Regions from separate parts of the Mesorhizobium sp. W050 genome, predicted to be linked through region 3. Evidence: predicted binding sites of a transcription regulator. Region 3 holds the regulator's gene; each other region holds the start of a gene.
The links. Region 3 encodes LexA, which represses DNA repair genes until DNA is damaged. Its sites were predicted from a motif close to TGTTCNNNNTGTGTTCNG; they were not measured.
Positions count from the first base shown of each region.

Region 1 (10,662 bases), 2.4 Mb from region 3:
CCCATACCGGCGTGACCTTCTCGCCGGATGGCGCCTTCCTCGTCACCACCATGCAGGAAAACGCGCTGCATGGCTGGAAGCTCGCCGACGGCAAGCACATGCGCATGACCGGCTATCCCGGCAAGGTCAAAAGCCTGTCGTGGAGCGTGAAGGGCAAGTGGCTGGCGAGTTCCGGCGCGCCGGCGGCGATCGTCTGGCCGTTTTCGGGCAAGGACGGCCCGATGGGCAAGGCGCCGCTGGAGCTCGGCACGCGCGGCAACGCCATGGTGACATCGGTTGCCTGCCATCCGAGCCAGGATGTCGTCGCCGTCGGCTATGATGACGGCATGGTCATGGCGGTGCGCTTTGCCGATGCCAAAGAGGTGCTGTTGCGCCGCCCGGGCATGGGCGCCATCACCGCGATGATGTGGGACAAGGAAGAGCGCCGGGTCGCCTTCGGCAGTGCCGCCGGCGACTGCGGCGTCATCGATATCTCGGCGTGACCTATTCGGCTCCGCACGACACCTTGCCGGTCAATTCTTTCGGCTTGCCGTCCTGTTCCGTGTCGGCGGCGTTGTCGTAGACGGCAAGCGTGTACCGGCCGCCATAGACGCCCTCGTCACTGGTCTTGGTCAGGATCGTCAGTTCGACAGAGTTGAATTTATCGCCGAGCTGATGCTCGTGGTAGATGTTCAGCCGCAACTCCTTGTCGTCCAGCCAGTACTGGGTGAGGTCGGAATCCTCGAAGACGGTCTTGCGTAGACTGTCGCCTTCCGGCCGGCCAAGTATCTCGAGATCGCCGCGAAAATTGAAGGTCGGGCCGCCCATACCTCTGGTGACCCCGGCGCCGACCTCGAATTGCACCGCTTTGTCATCGACGGAACACCAGACGCCGCCCGATGCGGAAGCCGCAGCGGCCGACAAGAGTAGCGCAATAGCGCAGATGATCGTCCGCATTTTTCTCCCCAAACCACAGACCCGATCGCATTGGCGCCCGACTGCGCCGGAAGGTCAAGTCTGCCGAACTTGCTGCTGACCCAATGCAGCGCACCAACACGGCCAATTGCGGTTGCCGTCGCCAATTGGGTAGTGTGCCGGCCGAGAGGGATTTCATGCACAGCACGAACAGTTATTCAAAGGCGTCCATCGGCGGTATCAGCCGTGACCGCATCGCTGCATTGCGGACAAGCGAGGCGCGGCCGAAATCGCAGGCCAAGGTCGGTAACGGCCTGCCAGGCTTCTTCGGCGGTGTGCCGATGCACTGGATGAACGACTGGCCGACGCCATTCCCGATCCTGGTCGAAAGCGCCAAGGGCGCCGCCATCACGGATATCGACGGCAACAGGCTGGACGATTTCTGCCTCGGTGACACCGGCTCGATGTTCGGCCATTCGCCGCCGCCGGTGGCGCGCGCCATCCGCCGCCAGGCCGGGCGCGGCCTGACCTATATGCTGCCTTCGGAAGATGCGCTGGCCATCGGGCCGCTGCTCCCACAGCGTTTCGGTCTGCCGTTCTGGCAGATCGCCACCACCGCCACCGACGCCAACCGCTTCGCGCTGCGCGTCGCCCGCGCCGTCACCGGCCGCGAAAAGATACTGGTCTTCAACGGCTGCTATCACGGCTCGGTCGACGAGACGATGGTCCGGATGGTCGACGGCAAGCCCGTGAATCGGCCGGGGCTGGCGGGTGAGTTTCGCGACCTGACCAAGACGGCGAAGGTCATTGAATTCAACGATGTCGCCGCGCTGCAAGCAGCGCTCAAGGACAAGGATGTCGCCTGCGTCATTGCTGAGCCGGTGCTGACCAATTCCTGCATGGTGCTGCCCGATCCGGGTTTTCACGACGCCTTGCGCAAACTGACGCGCGCGGCCGGAACGCTGCTTCTGATAGACGAGACGCACACGATTTCGACTGGACCCGGCGGCTACACCAGGAAATTCGGACTACAGCCCGACCTGTTCGTGCTGGGCAAGCCGATCGCCGGCGGCGTGCCGGCAAGCGTGTGGGGCATGAGCGACGAGGTCGCCTCGCGCTATGCCGACTACAATCGAACCAAGGAGCCGGGCTATTCCGGCATGGGCACGACGCTGTCGGCGAACCCGCTGCAGTTCGCAGCCATGCGCGCAACGCTCGAAGAGGTGATGACGCAGGAGAATTATGCCCGGATGGATCGCCTCGCCCTGCGGCTCGATGCCGGGCTGACCGGCGTCATCGATCGCTACAATCTGCCCTGGCATGTCGCCCGCGTCGGCGCCCGCGTCGAGTTCATCTGCGCCCCTGGCCCGCTCAGGAACGGCGCCGAAGCCGAGACTGCCCATGCGCCGGAGCTTGAGGCGGCTATCCATGTCGCGCTGGTCAACCAGGGCGTGCTGATCGCTCCCTTTCACAACATGATGCTGATCTCACCGGCCACCACCGGCGCCCAGGTCAACCGGCTGATCACCGCCTTCGCCACGGTTGCGGCAAGGCTGACGGCATGAGACAAGCTGCCAAGCCAAACTCGAGTACACTAATCATGACTTCACCTTCGGGCTCGACGCCCGCCGAGGCGCAAGCCTTTCTCGACGCCCATCCCGAAATCGAAGCCTTTGATATCGTCTTGACCGACGCCAACGGGGTCGGCCGCGGCAAGATCGTGCGCCGGCATGAGCTGAAAAGCATCTTCGAGGGCGGCCGCCACATGCCGATCTCGATCCTCGGCCTCGACATCACCGGCGAGGATGTGCACGAAACCGGGCTGATCTGGACGACTGGAGACGGCGATCTCAGGGCATGGCCGATCCCCGGCACGCTGGTGTCGCTTTACGGCACGAACCCGCCGCGCGGCCAGTTGCTGATGGCGATGTACCATCTCGAGGGACAGCCTATGTCGTCGGACCCACGGCTGGCGCTGGCCAGGCAGGTCGGCATCTTGGCGGCCAAGGGCCTCTATCCCGCCGGCGCCTTCGAACTCGAATTTTTCCTGCTTGCCAATGAGCGTGACGCCGACGGCAAGGTAAAGCCGGCGGACGCCGTGCTCGACGGCCGCCGCTCGGCCAAGACGGAAGTCTATTCCGTCGACCATCTGCACGGCATGGAGCCGCTGTTTTCCGACATCTATGCCGCGGCCAAGGCGCAAGGCATTCCGGCCGAAACGGTGATTTCCGAATACGCGCCCGGCCAGTACGAGCTGACGCTGAACTATCGCAAGGATGTCATGCGGGCGGCCGACGACCTCGTCATGTTGAAGCGGCTGGTGCGGGCGCAGGCGCGCCGCCATGGTGTTACCGCCTGCTTCATGGCCAAGCCGATCGAAAAATATGCCGGCTCCGGCATGCATTTCCATGTTTCGCTGCAGGACAAGAACGGCCGCAACATTTTTGCCGAAGCCGGCGGCGAAAGCTGGTCGCTGCCGCTGCTTCAGGGGCTCGGCGGGCTGATCCAGACCATGGCCGAATCGATGCTGGTGTTTGCGCCGCACGCCAATTCCTGGCGGCGCTTCGTCTCGCAGTCCTATGCGCCGGTGGCGCCGACCTGGGGCGTCAACAACCGTTCGGTGGCGCTGCGCGTGCCGGCCGGCGACGCTAAGAATCGGCGCATCGAGCACCGGCCGTCGGGCGTCGACGCCAATCCCTACCTGATCGCGGCAACGGTGCTGGCCGGCATCATCAAGGGTCTGGACGAAGGCCTCGACCCCGGCCCCGAAACCACTGGGAATGGCTATGAAGCCGCCGTCACGCGCACGACCATGCCGGTCGACTGGCGCGCCGCGATCGAGGCGGCGCGGGCCTCGAGCTTCCTGAAAGAGGCGCTTGGCGAGGATCTGCATCGCACCTTCGTGGCGATCAAGCAGTCGGAGTATCTGCGCGTCGCCCGCACCGTCAGCGAGCTGGATTACCACCTCTACCTCCATGAGGTCTGAGAGACCGCCTGGAACACGGGCAGTCGTCCTGCTAGCCCGACGATCAGGCGGCGATCACTTTTTCGCCGCCTGCATCAAATGAGGTGGCGCTGCAGCCGTCTAGAACATAACATGAACGGATGAGCGCACGCACCGTCCGTGAAAAGCTGGCGATCCTGTCAGACGCCGCCAAATACGATGCTTCTTGCGCCTCGTCTGGGTCGGCGAAGAAGGATTCGCTCCAATCCGGCGGTATCGGCTCCACAGAAGGCATGGGCATCTGCCATTCCTACGCGCCGGATGGCCGCTGCATTTCGCTCCTGAAAATCCTGCTGACCAATTTCTGCATTTACGATTGCAGCTACTGCATCAACCGCTCGTCATCGAATGTGCGCCGCGCCCGCTTCAGCATCGAGGAGGTGGTGAAGCTGACCATGGATTTCTACCGGCGCAACTACATCGAGGGCCTCTTCCTGTCCTCAGGAGTCATCCGCTCCCCGGACGAGACCATGGCCGAGATGGTGGAGGTGGCGCGGCGGCTGCGGCTGGACGAAAAATTCTCCGGCTATATTCATCTGAAGACCATTCCGGAAAGCTCGGCCGAACTGGTCGAGCAGGCCGGGCTCTACGCCGACCGGCTGTCTATCAACGTCGAACTGCCGACCGATGAGGGCGTCAAGAAACTGGCGCCGGAGAAGAAGCCGGAAACGATCCGCCTTTCCATGGCGAACCTGCGCCGGAAGATGGAGGAAAAAGCCGAGCCGACGCTGAGGACCAAGAAGCGCGAACGCTTTGCGCCCGGAGGTCAGTCGACGCAGATGATCGTCGGCGCCGACAAGACATCCGACGACGGCATCTTGCACACCAGTGCGCGGCTCTATGGCAGCTACCATCTGCGGCGCGTCTATTACTCCGCCTTCAGCCCGATCCCGGATTCGTCATCGTCGCTGCCGCTGCAGAAACCGCCGCTGATGCGCGAGCACCGGCTCTATCAGGCCGACTGGCTGATGCGCTTCTACGGCTTTTCGCAGCCGGAAATCCTCGCCGGCAGCAGCGACGGCATGCTCGATCTCGCCATTGACCCCAAGCTCGCCTGGGCTTTGCGCAATCGGGCGAGGTTTCCCGTCGACATCAACCGCGCCGATCGGGAAGCGCTGCTGCGGGTTCCGGGTCTGGGCACCAAGGTGGTGGCGAAGATCCTTGAAACCCGCCGCCACCGACGCATGCGGCTGGAAGATGTCGGACGGATCTGCCATTCGATCGCCAAGCTGAGGCCCTTCATCATCGCCGAAGGCTGGTCGCCGGGCGGACTCACCGACAAGACAGGCCTGCGCGACACGATCGTAAAGTCCTGCGAACAACTGTCGCTGTTTTGACCATGCAGCCGGCTCAGCTCGACCTTGCCCGATACACTGTCCGGCTAGCGAGCCAGACCGATTTCGCCGGTTGGCGCGATGCGGCACGGCGTCTGGCGCTGAGTGAGGTCCGGCCTGAGGATATTAGTTGGGGTGTCGGGTCCGACGCCAATGATCCTCAAGATGCCTTGCCGGCGGTGCCAGAGGGCGCGCAGCTTACCGTCCCGCGCGAGTTCATCGCCCATGCCGAAACCGCCTTCTGCCACTCCGACCCCGGCCGGTTTGCCTTTCTCTACTGGATGCTTTGGCGCCTGCGCACCGAGCCGAAACTGCTGGCGATCGTATCCGATCCCGACACCAGGCGGCTCGAAGCCATGGAAAAGGCGGTGCGGCGCGACAGCCATAAGATGCATGCCTTCGTACGCTTCCGGAAGATCGGCGACGGCGAGAACGAGCGCTACGTCGCCTGGTTCGAGCCGGAGCATTTCATTGTCGAGCGCAACGCGGATTTCTTCGTCCGGCGGTTCACCGGCATGCGCTGGACCATCCTGACGCCCTATGCCTCCGCCGACTGGAACGGCGAAAGGCTGGCGATCGGGCCGGGTGCGGCCAAGGGCGATGCACCCGATCAGGACGACACCGAGGCGTTGTGGCTGACCTATTTCGAAAACATCTTCAACCCGGCGCGGCTCAAGGTGAAGGCGATGCAGAAGGAGATGCCGAAGAAATATTGGCGGAACCTTCCCGAGGCCTCGCTCATTCCAGATCTGATCGCAGGAGCGGACGAGGCCGCCAGGGATATGATTGCCAGACTGCCGACAACGCCGGCGCCGCACCACGCCAAGCTGCAGGCAAGACATTGGCCGAAGCCCGAGCCGGCCGAGGCGCCGGATGAAGACGATGCCAAGACGATTTCCGATTTGCGCGAGGCTGCAAAGGGTTGTCGTCGCTGCCCGCTCTGGCGCGACGCGACACAGACCGTGTTCGGCGAGGGGCCGGATGACGCCAAAGTGGTCTTCGTCGGCGAACAACCTGGCGATCAGGAAGATCTCGCCGGCAAACCTTTTATCGGGCCAGCGGGCAAAGTGTTCGATGCAATTCTCGATGACGCAGGCGTCGACCGGCAAAAAGTCTACGTCACCAACGCCGTCAAGCACTTCAAGTTCGAGCCGCGCGGCAAGCGCCGCATCCACTCGAAGCCAAATACCGGCGAAGTCCAGGCCTGCCGCTGGTGGATCGGCCGGGAGCTTGAGCTGATCAAGCCGGACCTCGCCGTGGCGCTTGGGGCAACGGCGGCGTTGTCGCTGCTGGGCAAGGCCATTGCTGTGACGAAAATGCGCGGCCAGGTGATCGAGCGCGAGGACGGTTTGCGCGTGTTCATCACCATCCATCCTTCCTTCATCCTGCGTATTCATGAGCCGGCGGACAAGGAGGCAGAGCGCGAGCGGTTTCTCAGCGATATGAGAGAGGTGAAGCGGCTTATGGGGTCGTGAGATGAGCGAAAGCCTCAGCGACATCGTCATCCACGGGCGGAGCAAGGAGGGAAGCGACGCAGCGCAGACCCGAGGATTCATGCCGCGACGTTTGGACGCTGCTACGGTGCAGAATTCTGCTCCGCTGCGCTCGACGGCTAACATCACGGAATGGACCCGGGGCTTCGCGACGGAGCTTCGCTCCTGCTTCGCCCACGGATGACGAAGCTGAGTGGCTTCAGCCAATCACCTACGGTCGTGAATCCAACGTTGGAAACTTCGGCCGCCACGGCCGAATTAACTGATTAGGATTGCCCTCAGATCATTCACATTCGTACCCGTCGGCCCCGGCACGAACAGATCGCCGATCGCGTTGAACGCCGTCCAGGCATTGTTGCCGGCCAGCATCGCCTTGGTGTCGATGCCGGCGGCACGCATGCGCGAGACAGTTGAGCCATCGGCAAAGGCGCCGGCATTGTCTTCCGAGCCATCGATGCCGTCGGTATCGGCGGCCAGTGCATGAATACCTTCCGCGCCGCTGATGCCGATGGCAAAGGCGAGCAGGAATTCGGAGTTGCGGCCGCCCTTGCCCCTTTTTCCGTCAACAGGGGCCCGCAAAGTCACGGTCGTCTCGCCGCCGGACAGGATCAGCACCGGCTTTTGGAACGGCCGGTTGCGCCTCGCCACTTCGCGCGCAATGGCTGCATGCACGCCACCGACCTCGCGCGCCTCGCCCTCGATGGAATCGGAGAGGATGACGGCTTCGATGCTTTGCCGTTTTGCCTCAGCGGCTGCCGCTTCCAGCGATACGCCAGCCGAGGCGATCAGGTGCACTTCATTGCGTGAAAAGCGCTGGTCATCCGGATCTGACGCATCGGCCTCTGGCGAGTTGATGTGCGCCATGACGGCGTCGGGCAGCTTCATGCCATAGGCCGCTATCGAGGCCAGCGCATCGGCGCGGTTGCCGGAGTCGGGCACGGTCGGGCCGGAGGCCACCAGGGCCGGGTTGTCGCCGGGAATGTCAGAGACAACCAGTGATACCAGTTTGGCCGGCCAGGCGGCAGCTGCCAGCCGGCCGCCCTTGATGGTTGAGACATGCTTGCGGATGGTGTTCATGGCCGCGATCGGCGCGCCGGAGGCGAGCAGCGCCTCGTTGACGGCGATTTCGTCGGCGAGCGTCAGGCCGGCGGCAGGCGACGGCAGCAGCGCCGATCCTCCGCCCGATATCAGCGCTACTACCAGGTCGTCCGCAGTCAGCCCTTGCACCTTTTCGAGCAGGCGCCGCGACGCCTCAAGACCGGCAGCGTCCGGTACCGGATGTGCCGCCTCGATGATTTCGATGCGCTCGCATCTGGCGCCATAGCCGTAGCGGGTGACGACCAGCCCTTCGATTGGGCCATCCCACACCTTCTCGAACGCGGCCGCCATCTGCGCCGAGCCCTTGCCGGCGCCGATGACGATGGTGCGGCCCTTCGGCTTGGCCGGAAGGTGATCCCTGATCGTTCGTTCCGGATCGGCAGCGGCAACAGCGGCATTGAAGATCGAGATGAGAAAGGATTTTGGGTCGAGCACGGTCATAATTGGCCGCCATCCGCGGTTTGCGAGCTTCCGAAAAGCCGGCGCCGCCCCTCACCCTTACCCTCTCCCCGTATAGAGACGGGGAGAGGGGTTCGCCGGCGTTGGGGTGCTTCTCTTCTCCCCGTCACTATACGGGGAGAAGGTGCCGGCAGGCGGATGAGGGGCAGCGCTAGCGTCACGATTTATCTTCCGGCGGCAGCGCCAATTGTGTCCGATCAACGCCGAGATGATCGCACAGTGCATCGACGACGACGCCGTGGTCCTGGCGTTCCGGCAGGCCGGAGACGGCGATGACGCCGATCACGCCAGCCCCCTTTACAGTCACCGGAAACCCGCCGCCGGCCAGTACGTAATCAGCAATATCCAGCCCCTCGCCGACCTTGAAGGTGCGGTCCGGTCGCTGCTGTTCCAGCACCAGGCGATAGGTGCTCCTGAGGTAGCGCTTGACCACATTGATCTTGCGTCGAGCCCAATCGGGGTTGGAGGCGTTCGAACCCGGCAGCGCGGCATAGAACAGCGGCCGATCCCACAGCCTGATATCGACAATGATGGGCAGCTTTTCGGCCAGCGCCCGCTCTCGGATCGCCGCGCCGATCTTGAACGCGACGGCCTCGTCGAAGGCCGGGAAGACCAGTGTCTCTTCCTGTTTCTGGATCAGAGCGATGTCGTCGGCAGCGGCCATTTTGTTCTCCGAAGTCAGTCACAAATCGTGTGTACGACAAGCTCCGCCCGGTCAAGGTCTCGTCGCGGTGGTGGTCTTGCCCCGCCAGGGTCGCCCCCCACTCCGTCGAGCTTCTCTCGACACCTCTCCCCCGATCGACGGGGTAGAGGAAGGGCGCCAAGCTGTCCGAACCGGCGCCCGTCCTCCGAAGCAAAGGCTCCCTTCCTCTCCCTCCGGAGGGGGGAGAGTTGGCGCCGCGAAGCGGCGACGGAGTGGGGGAACCACTTGGCAACCAGGCGGAATCATCATCTTGTCCCGCGCGGATGATGGGTCCTACCCCACGATCATATCGATCTTGGCCGGCCGCCCCGCAACATAGACCTCGCGCACCGCGCGGTCGTCGCCCAATGTCTGCAGCAGGAACAGCTCCTCCGCCAGCGTCTCCACAGTCTCCATCCTCAGCCGCATCGCCGGCGTGGCGCGGGCGTCGAGCACGGTGATGTCCGCGTCGGTGCCTTCATCCAGCGTGCCGACCTTGTCCGCCACAGACAGCGCCTCGGCATTGCCACGTGTTAATTGCCAGAAGGACTGGAACGGGTTCAGCTTTTCGCCATTCAGCGCAATCACCTTGTAGCCCTCGTCCATGGTGCGCAGCATCGAATAGTTGGTGCCGCCGCCGACATCGCTGGCCGCGGCGATGCGCAGCGGCTTGTCGCGGCGCCGAAAGCGCTGGTAATCGAACAGGCCGGAGCCGAGGAACAGGTTCGAGGTCGGGCAGAACACCGCCACCGAGCCGCTGTCCGACAGCGCATCGGCCTCGCGTTCCGAGAGATGGATGCAGTGGCCGAACAGGCTCTTTGGCCCCAGCAGGCCATACTGCTCGTAGACATCGGTGTAGTCGCGCGCCTGCGGATAGAGTTTTTGCGTGAAGGCGATTTCGGCGTGGTTTTCCGACAGATGCGTCTGCATATGCAGATCGGGATGCTCGCGGCAGAGCGCGCCGGCCATCTCCAACTGTTCGGGCGAAGAGGTGATGGCGAAGCGCGGCGTGATCGCATAAAGCTGGCGGCCCTTGCCGTGCCATTCCGCAATCAGCGCCTTGGTGTCGTCATAGCCCGATTGCGGTGTGTCGAGCACGCCTGCCGGCGCGTTGCGGTCCATCATCACCTTGCCGGCAATGTTGAGCATGCCGCGCGCGTGCGATTCGGCAAAGAACGCCTCGGCCGAGGCCTTGTGCACCGAGCAATACGCGGCGATCGTCGTCGTGCCGTGGCGCACCATTTCATCCAAAAACAGCCGCGCGATGCGGCGGCCGTGCTGGGCATTTGCGAATTTGGTCTCTTCGGGAAAGGTGTAGGTGTTCAGCCAGTCGAGCAGTTCGGCGCCATAGGAGGCGATGACCTGCATCTGCGGAAAATGCGCGTGCGCGTCGATGAAGCCTGGCAGCAACAGATGCGGCCGATGATCGATCTTTTTCGCACCGTCGCCAGCCTGCCTTTCCACATCAGCGTAGGCGCCGGCGGCAACGATTCGGCCATCGCGGATCAGCAGGCCGCCATCCTCCTCATAGCGCCAGGCGGCATGGTCGGTGATGGCTTCGGGCAAGCGCAAAAAGCTCAGCGTGCGGCCGCGCAGAAGTGTCGAAGTCATGCTTATTTCCCTGCGCCTTCGAACCAGGCGACCAGCAGCGCCCTTTCCTTGTCGCTGATCTGGGTGACGTTGGCGGGCGGCATGGCG
Region 1 covers NZ_JBTTIH010000001.1:4,813,701-4,824,362, reverse strand. The annotation lists gene ACYG9Y_RS23170 (WD40 repeat domain-containing protein) at 1-482, shown strand, start outside; gene ACYG9Y_RS23165 (hypothetical protein) at 484-936, opposite strand; gene ACYG9Y_RS23160 (aspartate aminotransferase family protein) at 1,092-2,459, shown strand; gene ACYG9Y_RS23155 (glutamine synthetase family protein) at 2,495-3,880, shown strand; gene ACYG9Y_RS23150 (putative DNA modification/repair radical SAM protein) at 4,000-5,235, shown strand; gene ACYG9Y_RS23145 (UdgX family uracil-DNA binding protein) at 5,238-6,707, shown strand; gene ACYG9Y_RS23140 (glycerate kinase type-2 family protein) at 6,984-8,264, opposite strand; gene ACYG9Y_RS23135 (heme-degrading domain-containing protein) at 8,440-8,946, opposite strand; gene guaD (guanine deaminase) at 9,259-10,575, opposite strand; gene ACYG9Y_RS23125 (urate hydroxylase PuuD) at 10,578-10,662, opposite strand, start outside.
Region 1: the regulator LexA is predicted to act here: its motif matches at 3,981-3,998, upstream of ACYG9Y_RS23150 (putative DNA modification/repair radical SAM protein).

Region 2 (10,662 bases), 3.3 Mb from region 3:
CCTCGTAAAAGCAGTCGACCGGACAGACCTCGATGCAGTCCATGTATTTGCATTTGATGCAGTTGTCGGTCACGACATAGGTCATTGGTCGGCTCCGGGACGTCCCGTTCTTGCTAGGGCGATGTGCGTCCAATTGGACGCATAAAGTACGCTCTGACACTTTGAATCTGCGCATCGTGCTTTCCGAAAATCGATCTCCGATTTTCGGGCCGATGCGGCGGCTTTTTTGGTGAGGTAACGCCTTTGCCTGCCGCTTGCAAGGGCAGCCATTGCCGGCGGGGCCGGCGTGTCCGGAATGAAATTCCAGATCGTCGCCATGGCGCAGACGGCCAAGGCTTCAGTCTTCGCCGAACAGCCGGTCGGTTTGCCTGCGCTCTTTCTTGGTCGGCCGGCCGCTGCCGGCGTCGCGCAGCGCCGGAATGGCATCGGCAACAGCCTCGCCTTTCGGCGCCGGCGGCGGGGACATGTCCTCGTAGAGCGTGCGCGCTTCCTCGGCCGGACCGCGCCGCACGCCGGTGCCAAGCACCTTCCAAATGAAAATACGGCGCTCGTGCGTAATGGTCAAAACGTCGCCAGGCTGGACCAGATCGGAGGCCTGCGCTGCTTTGTCGCTGTTGATGCGGACGCGTCCGGCGACAACCAGCTTGGCCGCCAGCGAGCGCGATTTTATCGCGCGCGAAAAGAACAGCCACTTGTCGATGCGCTGACGACCTTCAGCAACCATCGCAGCGAACCTGGGGCTTATTTCTTCAGCTGGTCGCGCAAGGCGGCGAGCTTGGCGAAGGGCGAGTCCGGATCGAAGCGCGCAGGGCGTTCCTCGCGTGGCTTGGCTTGGAAAGCCGGCTTGGCGCCTTGCGGTCCGCCTTTGCCTTCCGGCCTGCCGCCTTTCCAGTCAGGCCGGCCCTCGCGCGGACGCTCGCCTTGCGGCTTGCCGTCGCGGCGCTGTTCGCCCTCGGCCTGCGGCTTGGGCTTGAACTTCGAACGGTCGAAGCGTGGCTTGGCGGCACCGTCGCGCTGGTCGCGCCGGCCCTGATAGGCCGGCCGTTCGCCCGGTGCCGGCTGTCCGCCGGCAGCGTCGGCCGGCGCATCGGCGCGGCCAGCCTGGCCGTTACGCGGGCGATTGTCCCGGCCTTGACGATGGCGCGGGCGCTGCTCGAAACGACCCTGCCGCCACAGCAAGATGGGCTTTGGCGCTTCGGCCTCGGGGACAGGCTCAGCGCTTCCACCCTCCCACTCGTGGGGAGGGTCGGCGCGCAGCGCCGGGGTGGGGGCAGCGCCGGCGTCGGCGGTTGCGCCTGAAGTGTCTGCTGTGTCTGCACCTGCTTCGTTAACGCTGTCACCCCCACCCGCGTCGCTTCGCGCCGCGACCTCCCCCATCGAGGGGGAGGTAAGGGCGTCGGCGTTTTCGGCGACGGTGGCGTCGGCGCTTTCGGGGACGGTGTCGTCAGCTTCTGCAACAGCCGGAGCTTCTTCCGCGATTTCTATGGGAGCTTCGACCTGTTCTTCCGCGACGGGCTCCGCCGTTGCTTCCTCGATGGCTGGAGCTTCGGCGGTGGCTTCAACGGCCGCAGTTGGCTCCGAACCCTCGGGAGGCGCGCCCGGCTGAGCGTCCGCAGCAACGGCCGCTGCGACTTCGGCGACGGGCTCCTCAGCCGTAATCTCGGTGGCTGCATCCGGCTCCGACCCAACGGCCGGCGCCTCAGCGACGGCTTCACTTGCCACGGCTTCCGCCGCCTGAGCCTGCTCGGCCTTTGCTGCGGCTTCCGCCAGCTTGGCCGCAGCCGCTTGCCGCGCGGCATTGTCCTGCGCTTCGAGCCGCGCCTTCACCTCTGCCGGCGGCTTCGGCTCGGCGCGATAGCCGAGACCTTTCAGGATCTCTTCCATGTCGTCGGCGGTGGCGCCGAGGATGGACATCATCGGCGGCGTCACCATGAAGGACTGGCCGTCATAAGCGCCGTCGGGGCGCTGTCCCAGACCGGGCTTCCAGTTGGTCGCAGGCCGGATCAGGTCGGCCAGCCGTTCCAGAATGTCGATGCGCACGGCGCGGCGCCCGAGATTGCGGTAGCCGGCGAGCCTGTAGAAGCTCTTGTCGAAGGCCGGGTCGATGACCACCGATGTGCGGCCGGAAGCCAGGGCGTGCACCACGTCGCCAAAGCCGGGCTTGTCCTTGCCGTCGTTCTTCAGCGCCCACAACAGCGTGATCAGTCCGGCGGGCGCCGGCTTGATCAGCGCCGGCACGAAGACATGGTAGGCGCCGAAGCGCACACCGAGCCGGCGCAAGGCGGCGCGACCCTCCTGGTCGAGCGACTTCATTTCCTCGGCGATGTCGCGGCGGTTGATGAGGCCGAAATGCTCGACGAGCTGGAAGGCGATGCCACGGCCGATGCCGGCGATCTGCTCGGCATTCTTCAAGTCGACCAGCGGCTTCAGCAAGGATTCGATCTGGAAATTGACGAAGCGCTCGGCGCGCGCGGCGACCTTGTCGCGGGCGGGACCAGTCAACTGCTCGTCGGCCAAAAGCACCAGGCGCGGCTTCAGCGCGTCCTCGCCGGCAACCAGCGTGCCGATCGGCGCGCCGATCCAGCGCAGCGTGCCGTCGGAGCCGAGCGCAAGGTCGCCATTGGCGCAGGCGCCGAAGCGTTCGGCACGTGCCTCGAACTCGGCGGCCAGCGCTTTTTGCGCTGCCGTGCGCACGGCCTTGGCGTCTTCGCCGCCGGCGCTCTGGTCGGCGGTGAAGCGGAACCCTTGCAACTCGCCGACATGATGGCCTTCGACAAGGACGGTTCCGGTAGGACTGATTTCGGCTTCAGGCATTGTATTTTCTCTAAGGCGCCGCATGAGGACGGAAGTCCTGCGGTCTACAAACCGTTTCGTCAACCGCTCATGCAGCGCATCCGACAATCTGTCTTCGATTTCGCGCGTCTTTTCCCGCCAGTGTGCCTGATCGGCCAGCCAGCCCGGCCGGTTGGACACGAATGTCCAGGTGCGGATCTGCGCAATGCGGTGCGACAGCGTGTCGATGTCCCCCTCGGTCGTATCGGCGCGGCGCACCTGCTCGGCCATGTAGTTCTCGTCGACATGGCCGTGTTTGGCGAGGTCGGTGTAGATAGAAGCGATCAGGTCGGAGTGCTGGGCCGGCGCGATCTTGCGGTAGTCCGGCAACGCGCAGGCTTCCCACAGCAGCGCGACGCGCTTGGCATTGGTAGCCAGCGCGCGGATGTCCTCGTCGCGGGAGAGATGTTCGAGCGCCTGCGCATCGACCGCCGGCAGCGCGCGCGTCAGGCCTTCGACCGGCGCGTTGGCCTCGATCGAGCGCTTCAGCGCGTCGAGGCTGGCGAAGTCGAAATGCGCGGTGCGCCATTGCAGCACCTTCACCGGATCGAACTCGTGCCCCTCGATGCGCTTGACCAGTTCCTCGTCCAGCGGATCGACCTGGCCGGTGACGCCGAAGGTGCCGTCGCGCAGATGCCGGCCGGCGCGGCCGGCGATCTGGCCGAGCTCGGCCGCCGTCAGGTTGCGGTACTGGTAGCCGTCGAATTTGCGGTTCTGGGCGAAGGCGACATGATCGAGATCAAGGTTGAGCCCCATGCCGATGGCGTCGGTGGCGACGAGATAGTCGACGTCGCCTGCCTGGAACATTGCCACCTGGGCGTTGCGGGTGCGGGGCGACAGCGCGCCGAGCACGACCGCCGCTCCTCCTTGCTGGCGGCGGATCAGCTCAGCGATGGCATAGACCTCGTCGGCGGAGAAAGCGACGATCGCCGTACGCCGCGGCAGGCGGGTCAATTTCTTCGAGCCGGCATAGGCCAGGTGCGACAGGCGAGGGCGCGTCACCACCGAGACGCCTCTCAGCAGCTTTTGCAGGATGCCATGCATGGTGGCCGCGCCGAGCAGCAGCGTTTCCTGGCGGCCGCGCAGGTGCAGGATACGGTCGGTGAAGATGTGGCCGCGCTCGAGGTCGCCGGCGAGTTGCACCTCGTCGATGGCGACGAAGGCAACGTCGGTCTCGCGCGGCATGGCTTCGACGGTGCAGACCGAATATTTCGCGCCGGGCGGCTGGATTTTTTCCTCGCCGGTGATGAGCGCCACCTTGTGGGCGCCGACCTTTTCGCAGACGCGGGCATAGACCTCGCGCGCCAGAAGGCGGAGCGGCAGGCCGATAATGCCGCTCTCATGCGCCACCATGCGCTCGATGGCGAGATGGGTCTTGCCGGTGTTGGTCGGACCCAGCACGGCAGTCACGTCGCGGCCCGACAGGATCAGCGGCTCGGTGTGTTTCGGCTGGATGTTCATCGGCCTGGAGATGAGGCTTTCTGCATCGTGTTGTCGGGAGCGCGCCTCGCATGGCGCGTATGACAGGCGACACATAGGGATTTCAGGCGCGAAGCGAAAGCGGAATGTTCCGGCCGGCAGTCCCACGGTTCGTCGTTGAGGTCTCAATTAACAGTTGGAACGAGTCTGGAACGAATCGGCGACGAATCAGTGACTCCGGCAGATTCAGCTTTTGTTCACGGCTACATGTGGATTTTGCGAGCCTGAGTCTCACCATATGCTGAATCGCGGAAACTGGCCCGATTCCTGCAAGGCGACCATTGGCGTTAACCTTTGCCGGCGGGGCATCGTCGTGATCCGATACGCCTCGGCTAACATTGTGAAATTGTTGAATTTTCTTAATCGGCCTTAACCAGTTTCCGGTGGTTCCCGGCCTTGGTCGTTAACGTTCCGCTCAAAGCCGGAACGAATCGGTGACGAATCAGCGATCGCGGGATTTTCCTGGTTTGTTCACCCCAACATCTTGTGTTATCCACAGCTTGTCCACCGAGAATTCACAGCTTGCGAACCGGGTTTTGCACAGGGCGCCTAAAAATCGTTAATCTTTGCGTGCCGGAACGGGTCAATGTCTCGCGCGCGGCCCAGGGAACATCGCCGCCCGGCGATGAAAAACGGGCCATAAGGCGGCCCGTCCTACCGGGCGAAATTGCTGTCGTTCAGGCGAAGTACTGGCCGCCATTGGCTGTGATGGTCGAACCGGTGATGAAGCCGGCGTCTTCGGACGCGAGGAAGACGACGCAACGCGCGATCTCTTCCGGTTCGCCGAGGCGGCCGACCGGGATCTGCGGGATGATGCGTTCATTCAGCACCTTCTCGTCGATCGCCTTGACCATCTCGGTGGCTATGTAGCCGGGGCAGATGACATTGACTGTGATGCCCGCGCGCGCGCCCTCCTGCGCCAGCGCCTTCGAGAAGCCGATGTCGCCGGCCTTTGCGGCGGAATAGTTGACCTGGCCGGCCTGGCCTTTCTGGCCGTTGATGGAGGAGATGGTGATGACGCGGCCGAATTTGCGGTCGCGCATGCCGCCCCACAGCGGATGCGTCATGTTGAAGACGCCAGACAGATTGGTGTCGATGACTTCCTTCCACTGCTCGCGCGTCAGCTTGTGGAACATGGCGTCGCGGGTAATGCCGGCATTGTTGACCAGCACCGAGACCGGGCCGAGATCGGCCTCGACCTGTTTGATTCCGGCGGCACAGGCGTCGTAGTCGGCGACCGACCATTTGTAGGCCTTGATGCCGGTTTGTGCGCTGAACTTCCCCGCTGCCTCGTCATTGCCGGCATAGTTGGCGGCAACGGTGTAACCGGCATTCTTCAGGCCGATCGATATGGCGGCGCCGATGCCGCGCGATCCACCGGTGACGAGCGCTACTTTGGTCATTGAAAGTTCTTCCTCCCTTTGGTCGGAAGAAGGGAATAGGGAGTAGGGAATAGCGAGTAGGGATCGATATCCCGCCGCGCTGCTCCTTCTTCCCTATTCACTACTCCCTATTCACTACTCACTTCTTGTTCACAGCGCTTCCACGCACAGAGCGACGCCCATGCCGCCGCCGATGCACAGCGTGGCAAGGCCCTTCTTGGCGCCGCGGCGGCGCATCTCGAAAACCAGCGTGTTGAAGACGCGGGCGCCCGACGCGCCGATCGGATGGCCGATGGCGATGGCGCCGCCATTGACGTTGACGATCGACGTATCCCAGCCCATGCCCTTGTTGACGGCGCAGGCCTGCGCGGCGAAGGCTTCATTGGCCTCGACAAGGTCGAGGTCCTTGACCGACCAGCCGGCCTTCTCGAGCGCCCGCTTCGAGGCGGGAATAGGTCCGGTTCCCATGATCGCCGGATCGACGCCGGCCGTCGCCCAGGATGCGATGCGCACCAGCGGGGTGATGCCGCGCCTTGTGGCTTCAGCCTCGCTCATCAGCAGCGCGCCGGCGGCGCCGTCATTGATGCCCGACGCGTTCGCGGCGGTCACGGTGCCGTCCTTGTCGAAAGCCGGCTTCAGCTTGGACATGGCGTCGATGGTGGCGCCGTGGCGGATGTACTCGTCCTGGTCGACGACAGTGTCGCCCTTCCTGCCCTTGATCGTGAAGGCGACGATCTCGTCCTTGAACTTGCCGGCCTTCTGCGCGGCCTCGGCCTTGTTTTGCGAGGCCAGCGCAAACTGGTCCTGGTCGTCGCGGGTGATCTGGAACTGGCGGGCGACGTTCTCGGCGGTGTTGCCCATGTGGTAGCCATTGAAGGCGTCCCACAACCCGTCCTTGATCATGGTGTCGATCATCTTGTAGTCGCCCATCTTGACGCCGGCGCGCAGGTGCTCGGCATGCGGCGACAGCGACATCGATTCCTGGCCGCCGGCGATGATCACCGTGGCGTCGCCGGCGGCGATCTGCTGCATGCCGAGCGCGATGGCGCGCAGGCCAGAGCCGCAAACCTGGTTGAGCCCCCAGGCGGTGGTCTCCTTGGGCAGGCCGGCATTGATCGACGCCTGGCGGGCGGGGTTCTGGCCCTGCGCGGCGGTCAGCACCTGGCCGAGAATGACCTCGTCGACTTCGCCCGGCTCGACGTCGGCGCGCGCCAAAAGCTCCCTGATCACGACGGCGCCAAGTTCATGCGCCGGGGTGGCGGCGAAGGCGCCGTTGAAGGAGCCGACAGCCGTGCGTGCGGCGCTGGCAACGACGATTGAATTGGAAGCGGACATTTTTCTCTCCAGACTTCGAGGTGTCGTGTTCTTGGGGGCTTGTTGGGACTTTTCTTGCCCGTTCCACACCCCAAGTCAAACCGGAAATGGGCATGCCGGCCAAGCGCCGCAAGCAGGGCGTGAGCGGCCGGCGGGATCGCCCAACCTTTGCTGCGCAGCATAATTGGCCGGCCATGCAGCAATAAATGATGCCGCACTGCACAAAGCGCTTGGAATTATAGAGCTTTTGCGCATATCCTTAAAAATGGCGCAATCGTTACCGGCGGCTTACTCAGGCGCGCCGGTGTCCCGGGAGGATGCTGATGGCCGCGAAAGACGACCCTATCATTATCAAGAAATATGCCAATCGCCGGCTCTACAATACCGGCACCAGCACCTATGTGACGCTCGAGGATCTGGCCGAGATGGTCAAGAAGGGCGAGGAGTTCACCGTCCAGGACGCCAAGACCGGTGACGACATTACCCATCCGGTGCTGACGCAGATCATCTTCGAACTGGAGAACAAGGATGGGCAGAACATGCTGCCGATCCCGTTCCTGCGCCAGCTGATCGCTTTCTATGGCGACCAGATGCAGCAGATCGTGCCGAGCTTCCTCGAACAGTCGATGATGGCCTTCTCCAAGGAGCAGGAGCGGTTCCGCGAACAGATGAAGGGCGCGATCGGCAAGTCGCCGCTGGATGTGATGAAGATCGCCACGCCGATCAAGGCGCTGGAAGAGCAGACACGCCGCAACATGGAAATGTTCCAGAACGCGATGCGCCTGTTCACGCCGTTCCCGACCGCCGCCACAAATGCTGCGGCCGCGGCTGCACCCGAGCCGGCCCGCAAGGACGTCCCGGAAAAGAGCGGCGACGACCTTCAGGAACTGAAGCAACAGATCGCCGCCATGCAGCGCAAGCTCGATACGATGTCGTAAGCGACCGCCGCATGGTCGACCGCCCTCAGTTGGTCGAGGCGGCCGTCACGGGTCGATTTTCAGCTGCCACGGTTCCCAGATATCGTCGGGCTGGCCGTCGAGCGAGCGGTAGAAGGCTTTGGCCGGCGAGTTGGATTTCAGCACCGTCCATTTGATGGCGGAGGCGCCAATGCTCAAAGCGTGTTGGCGAAGCTGTTCAACAAGCGCATGGCCGACCCCCATGCCGCGCGTCGCTTCAGTGACGTAGAGTTCCTTCAGCCAGACAACCGGCTTCAGGTCGTAGGTCCAGGGGATGAGGTAGTGGACGGCGATGCCGACGATCACGCACTCTCGCTCCGCCACCAACACGCCGAACCGGGGCGATGGCCCCAGCCCGTGCTCGATGAGGTTCGCTTCGGTGACGCGAAGCTTGTCGTCATAACCCTCGAAGACGGCTAGCGCCCGCATGAGGGCGAGCACCGCACCGACATCCTGGCGCTCGAATGGACGAATTCTAACCATCGCCTTCTGCATGCTTGCTCAGTCTTCAAGGCCGACCATATCGCGTGGCCTCACGCGTGCAAGACACCGGGCTCCTTGCCTGAAGCGAAAGGAAGGTCCTCGTCCTGCCAACCGGTTATGCCGCCGATCATGATCTTCACGGGACGACCGAGGCTGGCCAGCTTGAAGGCCGCCTGATCCGCGCCATTGCAATGCGGTCCCGCGCAATAGACGACGAACAGCGTCCTTTCGGGCCATTGCACCATCCGCCCGGCCGATATTTCGCGGTGGGGCAGATGCAGCGCGCCCGGCACATGGCGGCGTCCATAGGCTTCCGGCGAACCGACCACATGCAGGAGAACAAAGTCCGGCTCTCCGGCACGCAGTGCGGCGGCGACGTCGGAACAGTCGGTCTCGACGGAAAGCCGGCGCAGAAAATGGTCGCGGGCGATATCCGGCGATGCCGCCGGAATGTCTGTCACGTGGCTCATCCTCGTATCTCCATTGCTGATGCGACGGAGAGATAAGACAGGAAGCAGGGCGATTGCAGCTGGCAGCTTTGCCATATATCGTCAAGATCATGCCATCCTCTGCGAATCCGCGCCCTGCCAACCCTCTTGTCGTTGCCGTTGCCTATGACGGGCTGTGCACGTTCGAGTTTGGCGTGGCGGTTGAGATCTTCGCCTTGCCGCGGCCGGAAATGGGTGAGGATTGGTACCGTTTTGCGGTTGCCGGTATTGATACCGGTGAAATGCGCGCGCTGGGCGGCGTGCGTATTGTTGCCGACGGCGGGATCGATCTGATCGGCCAGGCCGGCACGGTGATCGTACCGGGATGGCGCGGAACGGAGGCTCCGGTGCCGCCGGCGCTGATCGAGGCGCTTCGAAAGGCACACGAGCGCGGCTCTCGCATTCTTTCGATCTGTTCGGGCGTGTTCGTGCTTGCCGCCGCCGGCCTGCTGGCGGGCAAAAGAGCGACCACGCATTGGCGCTACAGCGAGAAGCTGACGGAGATGTACCCCGACATCACCGTGATTCCGGACGTTTTGTACATCGATGAGGGCAATGTGCTGACATCGGCAGGCAGTGCCGCGGGCATCGACCTTTGCCTGCATCTGGTGCGGCGCGACTTCGGCACCAAGGCGGCAAACATGGTGGCGCGGCGTCTGGTGGTGCCGCCGCATCGCGACGGCGGTCAGGCGCAGTATGTCGAGAGCTCCGTTCCCGAGCCGCACGAGCGCAGCCGGCTCGGACCGTTGATCGACAGGATGCGCGCCAATATTTCCGCCGATTATCCGGTCGCCATCTTGGCCGAGCTTGCCGGGATGAGCGAGCGGACGTTCCTGCGCCGGTTCGCGGCCGCGACCGGCGTCACGCCGGCGCGCTGGCTGCTGTCGGAACGGCTTTCGCGGGCGCGCACGCTGCTGGAAGACACCGCCATGCCGATCGAACGGATTGCCGAGACCGCCGGCTTTGGCGCGGCAGGCACGCTGCGGCATCATTTTCGTCAGCAGTTCGCCACGACGCCCGTCGCGTACCGTGCGCGGTTCGGGAACACGGCCAGGTCGGCTTAAGTCACGCGTCCCTCATAGCGGCCACGCGGCCTGATGATGCTGCCGCTAATGATCTGTTCGACCATATGCGCGGCCCAGCCGACACTGCGTCCGAGCGCAAACAGCTGGAACGGTGCATCGCGCGGCAAGCCAAGGCCGCGCGTCAGAGCGGCCAAGGCGAAGTCGATGTTGGGCTGGGCACCGACCGCCGCCATGGCGGCTTTTTGCAGCTGTTGCAGCGTCTCGTCGACAGGGATGACTTCCAGAAGTGCGGTGGCACGGGGATCGCCGTCGGGATAGAGCGGATGGCCGAACGCCGGCAAGGGCCGATCATGGCCGAGCCAGCGCCGGATCGCCGCATCCGCGCCGTGGGCTGCTGCATCTTCAGCCAGTTGCATCGCCGCTTCGCCGGCGCCACCGTGGCGCGGGCCGGACAGCGTTGCCAAGCCGGCCAGCAGGCATGCGGCAGGCGAGGCGCCTGTGGACGCTGCGACGCGGGCGGCAAAGGTCGATGCGTTGAGTTCATGATCGGCGAGCAGGACGAGGGCGCAGCGGATCGCTTCCGCGCCGGCATCATCCACCGACCAGCCCTGCGCCAGGCGCTTATGGACGGGCGCTGTGCCGGCTTCAGCGCCCAGCGACTGCGCCAGCGCTCCGACTGTGCGCGCGGCCTCGGTGCACAGCG
Region 2 covers NZ_JBTTIH010000001.1:5,740,158-5,750,819, forward strand. The annotation lists gene fdxA (ferredoxin FdxA) at 1-85, opposite strand, end outside; gene ACYG9Y_RS27755 (RNA-binding S4 domain-containing protein) at 338-724, opposite strand; gene ACYG9Y_RS27760 (helicase-related protein) at 742-4,293, opposite strand; gene phbB (acetoacetyl-CoA reductase) at 4,989-5,714, opposite strand; gene ACYG9Y_RS27770 (acetyl-CoA C-acetyltransferase) at 5,844-7,028, opposite strand; gene phaR (polyhydroxyalkanoate synthesis repressor PhaR) at 7,331-7,945, shown strand; gene ACYG9Y_RS27780 (GNAT family N-acetyltransferase) at 7,991-8,446, opposite strand; gene ACYG9Y_RS27785 (rhodanese-like domain-containing protein) at 8,497-8,916, opposite strand; gene ftrA (transcriptional regulator FtrA) at 9,006-9,998, shown strand; gene ACYG9Y_RS27795 (citrate synthase) at 9,995-10,662, opposite strand, start outside.
Region 2: the regulator LexA is predicted to act here: its motif matches at 4,449-4,466, upstream of ACYG9Y_RS27760 (helicase-related protein).

Region 3 (10,662 bases):
GTCATTGGCTTCGACGGCACGGCCAACCATGACGCGGAACTCGACCGAGCCGCCCTCGACAAGCCGGTCACCTTCACTGCCGTTAACACCGGCCGCGACGATGTCGCGCTGCTCGGCTTCACCTCCGGCACCACCGGCGTGCCGAAGGCGACGATGCATTTCCACCGCGACCTGCTGATCGTCGCCGACGCCTATGCCCGCGAAATCCTGGAGGTGACGCCCGACGACATCTTCGTCGGCTCCCCGCCCCTTGCCTTTACCTTCGGTCTTGGCGGGCTCGCCATCTTCCCCCTGCGTTTCGGCGCCGCGGCGACGCTGCTGGAACAGGCGACGCCACCCAACATGATCCACATCATCGAGACCTACAAAGCGACCATTTCCTTCACCGCTCCAACCGCCTATCGGGCCATGCTCAAGGCCATGGATCAAGGCGCTGACCTGTCCTCGCTGCGCGTCGCGGTTTCGGCGGGCGAGACGCTGCCGGCGCCTGTCTTCGAGGAATGGACTGAGAAGACCGGCAAGCCGATCCTCGATGGGATCGGCGCCACCGAGATGCTGCATATCTTCATCTCCAACCGCTTCGACGACATGAAGCCGGCCTCCACCGGCAAACCCGTCGGCGGCTATCAGGCACGCATCGTCGATGACGAGATGCGGGAGCTGCCGCGCGGCTCTACTGGCCGGCTGGCGGTGCGCGGCCCGACCGGCTGCCGCTACATGGCCGATGCCAGGCAAAAGGACTATGTCCGCGATGGCTGGAATCTCACCGGCGATACGTTCACGCAGGACGAGGATGGCTTCTTCCACTTCGCCGCGCGTTCCGACGACATGATCGTCAGCGCCGGCTACAACATCGCCGGCCCCGAGGTCGAAGCGGCGCTGCTCTCGCATCCCGACGTCGCCGAATGCGCGGTGACCGGCGCCGAGGACGGTGAACGCGGCCAGATCGTCGAGGCGCATATCGTGCTTGTGCAAGGTGTTTCGCCGGACGCATTGACCGTCAAACGCCTGCAGGACCACGTCAAGGCAACGATCGCGCCCTACAAATATCCGCGTTCGGTGAAGTTCATCGACGCCTTGCCCAAAACCCAGACCGGCAAGATCCAGCGATTCCGGTTGCGCGCGGAGAAGAGCAATTGATTAAGCCGCACGATCCGGCGTCCGATGGCGCGCAGATGTCGTTCAAGGAGCGGATGTCCTACAGCGACTATCTGCAGCTGGACAAGGTGCTCGATGCGCAGGCGCCGCTGTCTTCGGCCCATGACGAGATGCTGTTCATCATCCAGCATCAGACATCGGAATTGTGGATGAAGCTCGCTTTGCACGAGATCGGCGCCGCGATCCGCTCAATCCGCGCCGACCGCCTCGAACCGAGCTTCAAGATGCTGTCTCGCGTCGCGCGCATCTTCGAGCAGCTCAACAATGCCTGGGACGTGCTGCGCACGATGACGCCAAGCGAATACACCGAGTTTCGCGACGCGCTCGGCCAATCCTCGGGCTTCCAGTCGTGGCAGTACCGCGCTATCGAGTTCATGGCCGGCAACCGCAACCTTGCCATGCTCGGGCCGCACAAGCACCGGCCCGACCTTGCGGACAGGCTGGAAGCCATCCTGGCCACGCCGTCGCTCTATGACGAGGCGCTTCTGCTTTTGGCGCGCAATGGCTTCGACATCGGCGCCGACGCCAGTCGCACGGACTGGCGCGAGACGCGCGTCGAGAACGAAGAAGTGCTGGCTGCCTGGCAAACCGTCTACCGCGACCCGCAGCGCTACTGGATGCTCTACGAACTGGCCGAGAAGCTGGTCGACTTCGAGGATTATTTCCGCCGCTGGCGCTTCAACCACGTCACCACGGTCGAGCGCATCATCGGCTTGAAGCGCGGCACGGGCGGCACCTCAGGCGCCTCCTATCTGAAGAAGATGCTGGAGGTCGTGCTGTTTCCGGAGCTCTGGACGGTCCGCACCCGGCTCTAGTAGTTCCTCAGGTGACCGCGGTCTTCACCGCGAAGCGGGCGTCCTGCCAGGCGCCGGTGCGCAGAATATCCTCCAGCGCTTCGACCGCCTGCCAGACATCGCCATAACCGACATAGAGCGGCGTGAAGCCGAAACGGATGGTCGACGGCGCCCGGAAATCGCCGATCACGCCGCGCTCGATCAGCGCCCGCATCACCTGATAGCCATGCGGATGGAGGAACGACACCTGGCTGCCGCGCTGGCTGCCGTCGCGCGGGCTTTCGAGTTCAAGGCCGTAGGCGCCGCATCTGGCTTCGACGAGCTGGATAAACAGGTCGGTCAGTGCGATGCTTTTTCTGCGCACCGCCGCCATGTCGACGTCGTTCCAGATATCGAGCGCGCCCTTGAGCGCCCGCATCGACAGCACCGGCTGCGTTCCGCACAGGAAGCGGCGGATCCCGCTGCCGACGGCAAAGCCCTGCTCGAAGGCAAAGGGCCGCGCATGGCCCCACCAGCCGCTGAGCGGCTGCCTGATATCACCATGGTGGCGCTCGGCCGCGTAGATGAAGGCCGGCGAGCCCGGGCCGCCATTGAGGTATTTGTAGGTGCAGCCGACAGCGAAATCGGCATTGGCACGGTCGAGTTCGACCGGCAAGGCGCCGGCGGTGTGGCAGAGGTCCCAGATGATCAGCGCGCCAGCGTCATGTGCCTTGCGCGTCAGCGCCGCCATGTCGCGCAACTGGCCGGATTTGTAGTTTACGTGGTTGACCAGGATGACGGCAACGCTGTCGTCGATCAGCTCCTCGATTGCGGCCGCGTCGACGCCCTCCAGCCGCAGCCGCGTTCCCGGCCGGGTCGAGGCGACGCCTTCGGCCATGTAGAGGTCGGTCGGGAAACTGTCGCCCTCGGCAACGATGGCCGACCGAGCCGGCCGCATGCCGAGCGCGGCGTGCAGCAGCTTGTAGATGTTGATCGAGGTTGTGTCGCAGACCACCGTCTGCCCGTCAGCCGCGCCGATCAGTCGTCCGAGCTGATCTCCCAGTTCCACCGGCATGTTGAACCAGCCAGCCGTGTTCCAGGCGCGAATGAGGTCCTGCGCCCATTCCTGCGTGGCGGCCTGCTGCAGTTCGCTGAAGACGACCGCTGACGCGGCACCCAGCGAATTGCCGTCGAGATAAATCACGCCTTGCGGCAAGACAAAGCGTTCACGCATGGAGCGCAGCGGATCGGCGGCATCCATTGCTTCGATTGTAGCGAGATCGGGTGTCGTGCTCATGATCCGGCGCCCTTCCATGGACAAACGCGCGCGGCGGAGCCTGCCGCCCAAACATGCCGGCGATCTTGAGTGGTCGCCCTTGAACTGTCAAATATTATATATAATTCACCCGTTGAAAGGCTTTGATATATAATGATCCGCCGAGCGTTTATGTCTGATGGATCACGATGCTGGATGACGAGCAGACCTCGAAGACGGAAGCAGCCTATCGCCTGCTCAGGCGCGATATTCTTGCGACCCGGCTGGCGCCTGCCGCGCCGTTGAAGCTGAGCACGCTGCGCAACACCTACGGCATCGGCTGGACGCCGTTGCGCGAGGCGCTGTCGCGGCTGGAGGCGGAACGGCTTGTGACCGCCATCAGCAACCGCGGGTTTGCGGTCGCTCCCGTCTCTCGGGCGGAGCTCGAGGATTTGGCGCGTGCGCGGCTGGTGGTCGAACTGCCCCTGCTGGTGGAATCGATCGAGAAGGGCGACCGTGAGTGGGAAGACGCGGTCGTTGCCGCCCACTATCGTCTCTCACGGTGCGGGTCTGTTCTCGACGATCCATCGGATGATGCGGTCGACGCGTGGTACGAAAAACACGATGCCTTCCATGCGGCGCTGCTCAGTGCCGCGACATCCAGCTGGCTGCTGCGCTTCAATGCAACGATTTCCGACCAATTGCATCGCCATCACCGCTTTCTGGGTCTGGCCCCGACGCTGCGCGCCGCCGCCGGCCGCACGGATGGACACCGGAAGGCCGTGGCGGCCCTGCGCGACGCCGTGGCGATCGAACACCATACCGCCCTGATGGAAGCGGCCCTCGATCGCGACGTCGAACGTGCGAAAACTCTGATGACCGCTCACATCGGCTACACGCTGCAGGTCTATGCCCAGAGCGAACCCGGCGCGGATGCTGCGCAGCCCCGTCCGAAAAGGAAGCGGCGATCATAGCCGACGACGCAGGGCACTTTGTCTTCGTTTCACCCCGTTGCCGGCCAACGACTACGAGCGCCGCTCGCGGTGCCGAACGTTACGCTGAACAAAACGTCAACACATTCATTAAACTTTAAAAGGTTGCGGAACACAACTGGAACAGATAGTGTTTGTTCTGGGTTTGTTTTTTCTGATTCTGGTTTCAGAACCCTTGGGGGCCGCGATGCTGACGCGCAAACAACATGAGCTTCTGATGTTCATCCATGAACGCCTGAAGGAGAGCGGAATCCCGCCGTCCTTCGACGAGATGAAGGAAGCGCTCGACCTCGCCTCCAAGTCCGGCATCCACCGACTGATCACGGCGCTTGAGGAGCGCGGTTTCATTCGCCGGCTGCCGAACCGGGCGCGCGCGCTGGAAGTGCTGCGGCTACCCGACTCGATCGCACCAGGCCTCAACGCGGCGAGGAAGTTTTCGCCGAGCGTCATTCAGGGCAGTCTTGGTCAAGCCGGGCAAGGGCAAGGCGGCCAGGGACAAGGCGGGATGGGCCAAGGCGGTCTCGGCCGCCAGATCAAGCCGGTCTCGCCGTCGCGTTCGATGTCTGCCGGCAATGACGATGCCGTTTCCTCGATTTCAATCCCGGTGATGGGACGCATCGCCGCCGGCGTGCCGATCGACGCCATCCAGCATCAGACCCATTCGATCTCGGTGCCGCCCGACATGATCATGGGCGGCGAACACTACGCGCTCGAGGTCAAGGGCGATTCGATGATCGAAGCCGGCATTTTCGACGGCGATACGGTCATCATCCGCAATGCCGACACTGCCAGCCCCGGCGAGATCGTGGTGGCGTTGGTCGACGACGAGGAAGCGACCCTGAAACGCTTCCGCCGCAAGGGCGCCTCGATCGCGCTGGAAGCCGCAAACCCGGCCTACGAAACCCGCATCTTCGGCCCCGACAGGGTCAAGGTGCAGGGCAAGCTGGTCGGGCTGATCAGGCGTTACTGAGCCGGCTTAGGTTTGTACTTTTCACGCTGCTTGTAGGGCGGCAGGCCTCGGGCTTCGCGTGAGAAGCGGCGCTGCTCGTGCCAGGGGCGATACGGCTTGTCGACGGCGAAGCGGATGGTTGGCGCTGCAGCTGCCGATTGCGGATCGAAGAAGACGGCGGCGCTGCCGTCGCGGGCCAGCTGTTTCTTCGTCACGACCAGCACCAGCGGGTCGCGGCACGGATTGTAGGCGGTGGCGTCATCGATGACGATCAGGCTCGCGAAGGCACAGGCCGGCCGCGCCGTCTTGCGGTCTTTCGCAAGCGCTACAATGGCTCCGGAAGGGTGCCGGGCGATACAGAGATCGCCGGTGCAATAGAAGGGCGAGCCGGGCGGCAGATCGAGCGGATCGAGATCGAACCGCGTATCTGTTGACTCGAAAATCTCAGGTGGGATAATGGTTTCGGCCCGCAGCGCCCGTTTCCAATTGTCCGTGGTGAATTCGTTGGAGCGTTCGCGGTTGAGGGCGAGTTCGCCGCCACCGATCGGCATGGCCACCAGATGCGCATCCTCGGATATGAGCACGTCGGGCGTAAGCACCTGCGGCACCGTCAACAGGCCGGCCAGCGCGAAAGGCACGGCCGCCAGCCTGAGCCAGGTGGTGGCCATGGTGGCGATGACGAGGGCGACCGCCACCAACAGCACCGAGCGGATGGAGATCAGCCCGACGGCGTCGACCGGCGAGCGCTCGGAAATCCAGGCCGATATAGCGATCATCGCCATCAGACCCTTGCCCATCACATAGAGGAACGGCCCGTCGGCGCCGAACGGCATCGCCAGTGCGCTGAGCACGGCAAAAGGCATGACGATCAACGAAACAATCGGCATCACGGCCAGATTGGCGATCAGGCTGAGCGGCGACACACGCTGAAAATGCCAGATGGCGAACAGCAAGGTTGCACTGCCGGCGATGATCGAGGTCATGGCGAGGCCGCCCATGGCCAGCGCGAATTTTCGCGACAGGAAGCCGACGAAGGAGCGCTTTGCCGGCGGCGTTCTCACCTTGTCGGCGCGGTAATCGGCCCAGCCGGCATAGGCGCCGACAAGGGCGGCGGTGGCGGCAAACGACATCTGGAAGCTGGGACCGACCACCTCGTGCGGCGACACCAGGATGACGGCGATGGCGGAGATCGCCAGATTGCGCATGGTGAGTGCGGCGCGATCAAACAGCACGGCGACAAGCATGACCGCCAGCATGATGAAGCTGCGCTCGGCGGCAACCACGACGCCTGAAATGACGAGATAGGCGGCGATGGAGACGAGTGCTGCCACTGCTGCATATTTCTTGACTGGGCGGCGCGAAGAGAAATCGGGAAACAGCGCAAAGGCGCCACGCAGCAACGCCATGATGGTGCCGGCAACCAGCGCCATGTGCAGGCCGGAGATGGAGATGATGTGGTAGATGCCGGTGCGCCGCATCGCTTCGTTGACCTCGTCCGGGATGCCGGCGCGCACCCCGACAATCAACGCCGCGGCAATCTCGCCTTCGGCGCCGCCGATTTTGCCCCTGATATGGTCGGCAATGTTTTCGCGCGCGTTCTCGATTGCCGAGGAGAGCCGCGCGGTCAGCGGCGGCGGTCCCTGCGTAGCAATGGTTTTCGGATTGCCGAGAAAGAAGCCGCTGCCGCCGATACCGGTGAAATAGCTGTCGAAGGAGAAATCGTAGCTCTCCGGCCGCACCGGACCGGTCGGCGGCAACAGCCTGGCATAGCCGGTGATCAGGGAGCCGGCGGTCATATCGGCGGGAACGGTCCGCGCCGAGAGCCTGACCCGCTCCGGGGCGTAGCGCAGCTCGGGGTAAGCGGTCGAAACCACATCGAGCGTCAGCCTGATGCGGCCGCTTTCCATCTGTTCGAGACTGACGACGCGGCCGGTCAGCCGTGTCTGGATCTCGGAGCCGAGCATCTGCGTTCCGGCGCGCCAGGTCTCGACCTTGGCGGCGACGACGCCGAGCGCGCACAGCATCGCGGCCATGCAGAACAGATGCGTCCTCGGCCGCGATCGCGTGGCGACAGCGCAACATGTCGCCAGCACCACAATGGCGATTGGCTGCGCAAAGCCCGACTCGCCGGCCAGCGAGAAATAAATGATGACGCCGGCCGCCAGGAAAACCGGCACCAGCAGGAAGGCGACGCCCCGGTCGAGCTCCGTGTTGGCGGCCACGGCAAGGCTGCGGCGGAGCGCGGGCCATGACGGACGGCGAAGCCGTCTGCGCAGACGGGCGATAGATCCGGGCGCTGTGACTTGCGCCGGCAACGCGTGACCGGGCAGCGCAGGCGCGACGCCGGGATGCGGCTCAGGCAGCGCGAGGGGCAGCGGCTCGGCATAGGGACTATCGGCAAACAGCGAGCGTTCGCTGACGCTTGCCTCGGCGCCTTCGCCTTCCTTCGTGCCCCGGCCACGTCCAGCCATCGGGTCTGCCCCTTGCGCCCCAGACCCCTATGCTACATGAACGCGCAAAGCGCGAAAGTCCGCGTGATCACGTCCACCGCGCCGGAATCGACCATCACCTGGCAAGGACGCTCAATCCTCAATCATATCCTGGCCCTCCGCTCTCAGGCGAGCAAGCCCATCGTGCATTGCCTTCAATTGTTCCGGTGTATGACCCTGCCATTCACCGAGTTCACCCAGGATGAGCAACGGATCACGGGAGCGGTAGGATTTCGTCGGATTACCGGGAAATTTTTTGTCGGTCAGGTTAGGGTCATCCATAAAAAACTCCGTCGGCTTTACGATGTAAATCCTTTGACGACCGTCACCCGTTGCAAGCTCTGCTCCCCAGATGGCGGCTTCCAGTGTCTGGGTGAAATAGATCCATGACAGTGGTTTACCTCTGAAATTGGAAGGGTGGCCGACGCTCAGCAGATCCCCGGGTTTCAAATCCGCCCGGGTACCATGGTAGAACGGATCACCCTCCGTATGGTCGGCGTTTTCGGTCATCGGTAGTCCTTCTTTCAATCATGCCTCCTTCGTGGCGAGACCGGCCTGCACACAGTTGCGGTGTTCACGATAATGATTGCAGAAAGGTCAATATGCGTGACCAAGCCAACGCTGTCACGGCGGCGTTGTAGTCGGGCAGTGCCGCATCCGTGAAGAAATGTCCGCTCGTCAGAGGGGGCTACCACCGTCGCAGCGATGTTCCAGGCACTGTGACGGACGCTGCAGCCGAATGAAACCCAGACATTGACGCTGCTGCCAAATGAGGTTGCGCGGAGGTGCGAACAGATTTTGTGCTACAAGGCTCCGGCGCCTGTTGACGCAACCGATAATTGCCGACGTGCCCCGGCCTCGTCCAGCCATCGGGTCTGCCCCTTGCGCCCCAGACCTCCTATGCTACATGAACGCGCAAGCGCGAAAGTCCGCGCGATCACGCCCCGCTTTCCAAGCTTCCCGAGAGTTCCATGTCCGACACGGTCGTCACCCGTTTTGCCCCCTCGCCCACCGGCTATCTGCATATCGGCGGCGCGCGCACGGCGCTGTTCAACTGGCTGTACGCCAAGCACACCGGCGGCACGATGGTGCTGCGCATCGAGGACACCGACCGCGAACGCTTCAACGAGGCGGCGACACAGGCCATTCTGGATGGGCTGACCTGGCTCGGCCTTTCCTGGGACGGTGAGGCCATATCGCAGTTCGAGCGCGCGCCGCGCCACCGTGAGGTGGCCGAGGAGCTGGTGCGCCTGGGCAAGGCCTATTACAGCTACGAGACGCCTGCCGAGCTCGAGGCGATGCGCGAGGCCGCACGCGCCAAGGGCCTGCCGCCTCGCTACAACGGCCAGTGGCGCGATCGTGCCCCCTCGGAGGCGCCTCCCGGCGTCAAGGGCGCCATCCGCATCAAGGCGCCGACCGAGGGCGAAACCGTGGTGCACGACCGTGTGCAGGGCGAGGTGCGCTTCCCCAACAAGGACCTCGACGATTTCATCATACTGCGCTCGGACGGCAATCCGACCTACATGCATGCCGTCGTCGTCGACGACCATGACATGGGCGTCACCCACATCATCCGTGGCGACGACCATCTGACCAACGCCGCGCGCCAGACGGTGATCTACAACGCGATGGGCTGGGACGTCCCGTCGATGTCGCATATCCCGCTGATCCACGGCGCCGACGGCGCCAAGCTGTCGAAGCGGCACGGCGCACTCGGCGTCGAGGCTTATCGCGCCATGGGCTATCTGCCCGAGGCGCTGCTCAATTATCTGGCACGGCTCGGCTGGAGCCATGGCGACGACGAGATCATGTCGATCAAGGACATGATTTCGTGGTTCGACATCGGCGATGTCAACAAGGGTGCGGCGCGCTTCGACTTCGCCAAGCTCGAGTCGATCAACGGCGCGCATATGCGCAAGATGGCCGATGCCGAGCTGTTCGACATTTTCGTCGCCACTCTGCCATACCTCGAAGGCGGACCGGCTATCGCCGCCCGTCTCGACGATGCCAGGAAGGCGCAGCTGCTGGCCGCCTTGCCGGGCCTGAAAGAGCGCGCCAAGACGCTGGTGGAACTGGCCGATGGCGCGGCCTTCCTGTTCGTCGAGCGGCCGCTGCCGATCGACGAGAAGGCGGCAGCACTGCTCAATGCCGACGCGCGCGCGATCCTGCGCGGCGCACATGCCGCTTTGCAGACTGTTTCGGGCGATTGGTCGGCTGCCGCGGCTGAAGCCGCGGTGCGCGAGTTCGCGACGGCAGGCGGCCACAAGCTCGGCGCCGTGGCCCAACCGCTCCGGGCGGCCCTTACCGGCCGCAGCACCTCGCCCGGCGTGTTCGACGTGCTCGCCGTGCTTGGCCGCGAGGAAAGCCTGGCGCGGATTGCGGATCAAATCGATTAGGAGCGAACTGGCCCAAGAAGATTGGCATTGAAAGGCGGGTTTCGCAGTGCAACATTAGGCCTTGGCCCAATCTGGCACGCACCTCCCAAAATGCGGTGGCGAGTTCGCGCATTCCGGTGATTTCGACGTGTCGTTTGCAGGAATTGCCTTGCCGGCATGAGGAACATGAAGGAGTTTGAGAATGAGCGAAGCTGCGACAAGACTGGAAACCGGCAGCAAGACGACGCACCCGTCGACTGCCACGCTCGAACTGGCCGGCAAGACGCATGAATTCAAGGTGCGAAGCGGCTCGGTCGGGCCCGACGTCATCGACATCGGTGCGCTCTACAACACCACCGGCGCCTTCACCTACGATCCCGGCTTCACCTCGACGGCGAGCTGCGAGTCGGCGATAACCTTCATCGACGGCGATGCCGGCATCCTGCTTCACCGCGGCTACCCCATCGACCAGCTGGCCGAGCATGGCGACTTCCTCGAAGTCTGCTACCTCCTGCTCTACGGCGAACTGCCGACCAAGGCGCAGAAGGACGATTTCGACTACCGGGTAACGCGCCACACCATGGTGCACGAGCAGATGTCGCGCTTCTTCACCGGCTTTCGCCGCGACGCGCATCCGATGGCTGTGATGTGCGGTGTGGTCGGCGCGCTGT
Region 3 covers NZ_JBTTIH010000001.1:2,421,001-2,431,662, forward strand. The annotation lists gene ACYG9Y_RS11680 (AMP-binding protein) at 1-1,140, shown strand, start outside; gene kynA (tryptophan 2,3-dioxygenase) at 1,137-1,973, shown strand; gene kynU (kynureninase) at 1,981-3,228, opposite strand; gene ACYG9Y_RS11695 (GntR family transcriptional regulator) at 3,396-4,160, shown strand; gene lexA (transcriptional repressor LexA) at 4,366-5,148, shown strand; gene ACYG9Y_RS11705 (ComEC/Rec2 family competence protein) at 5,142-7,598, opposite strand; gene arr (NAD(+)--rifampin ADP-ribosyltransferase) at 7,710-8,126, opposite strand; gene gltX (glutamate--tRNA ligase) at 8,588-10,012, shown strand; gene gltA (citrate synthase) at 10,194-10,662, shown strand, end outside.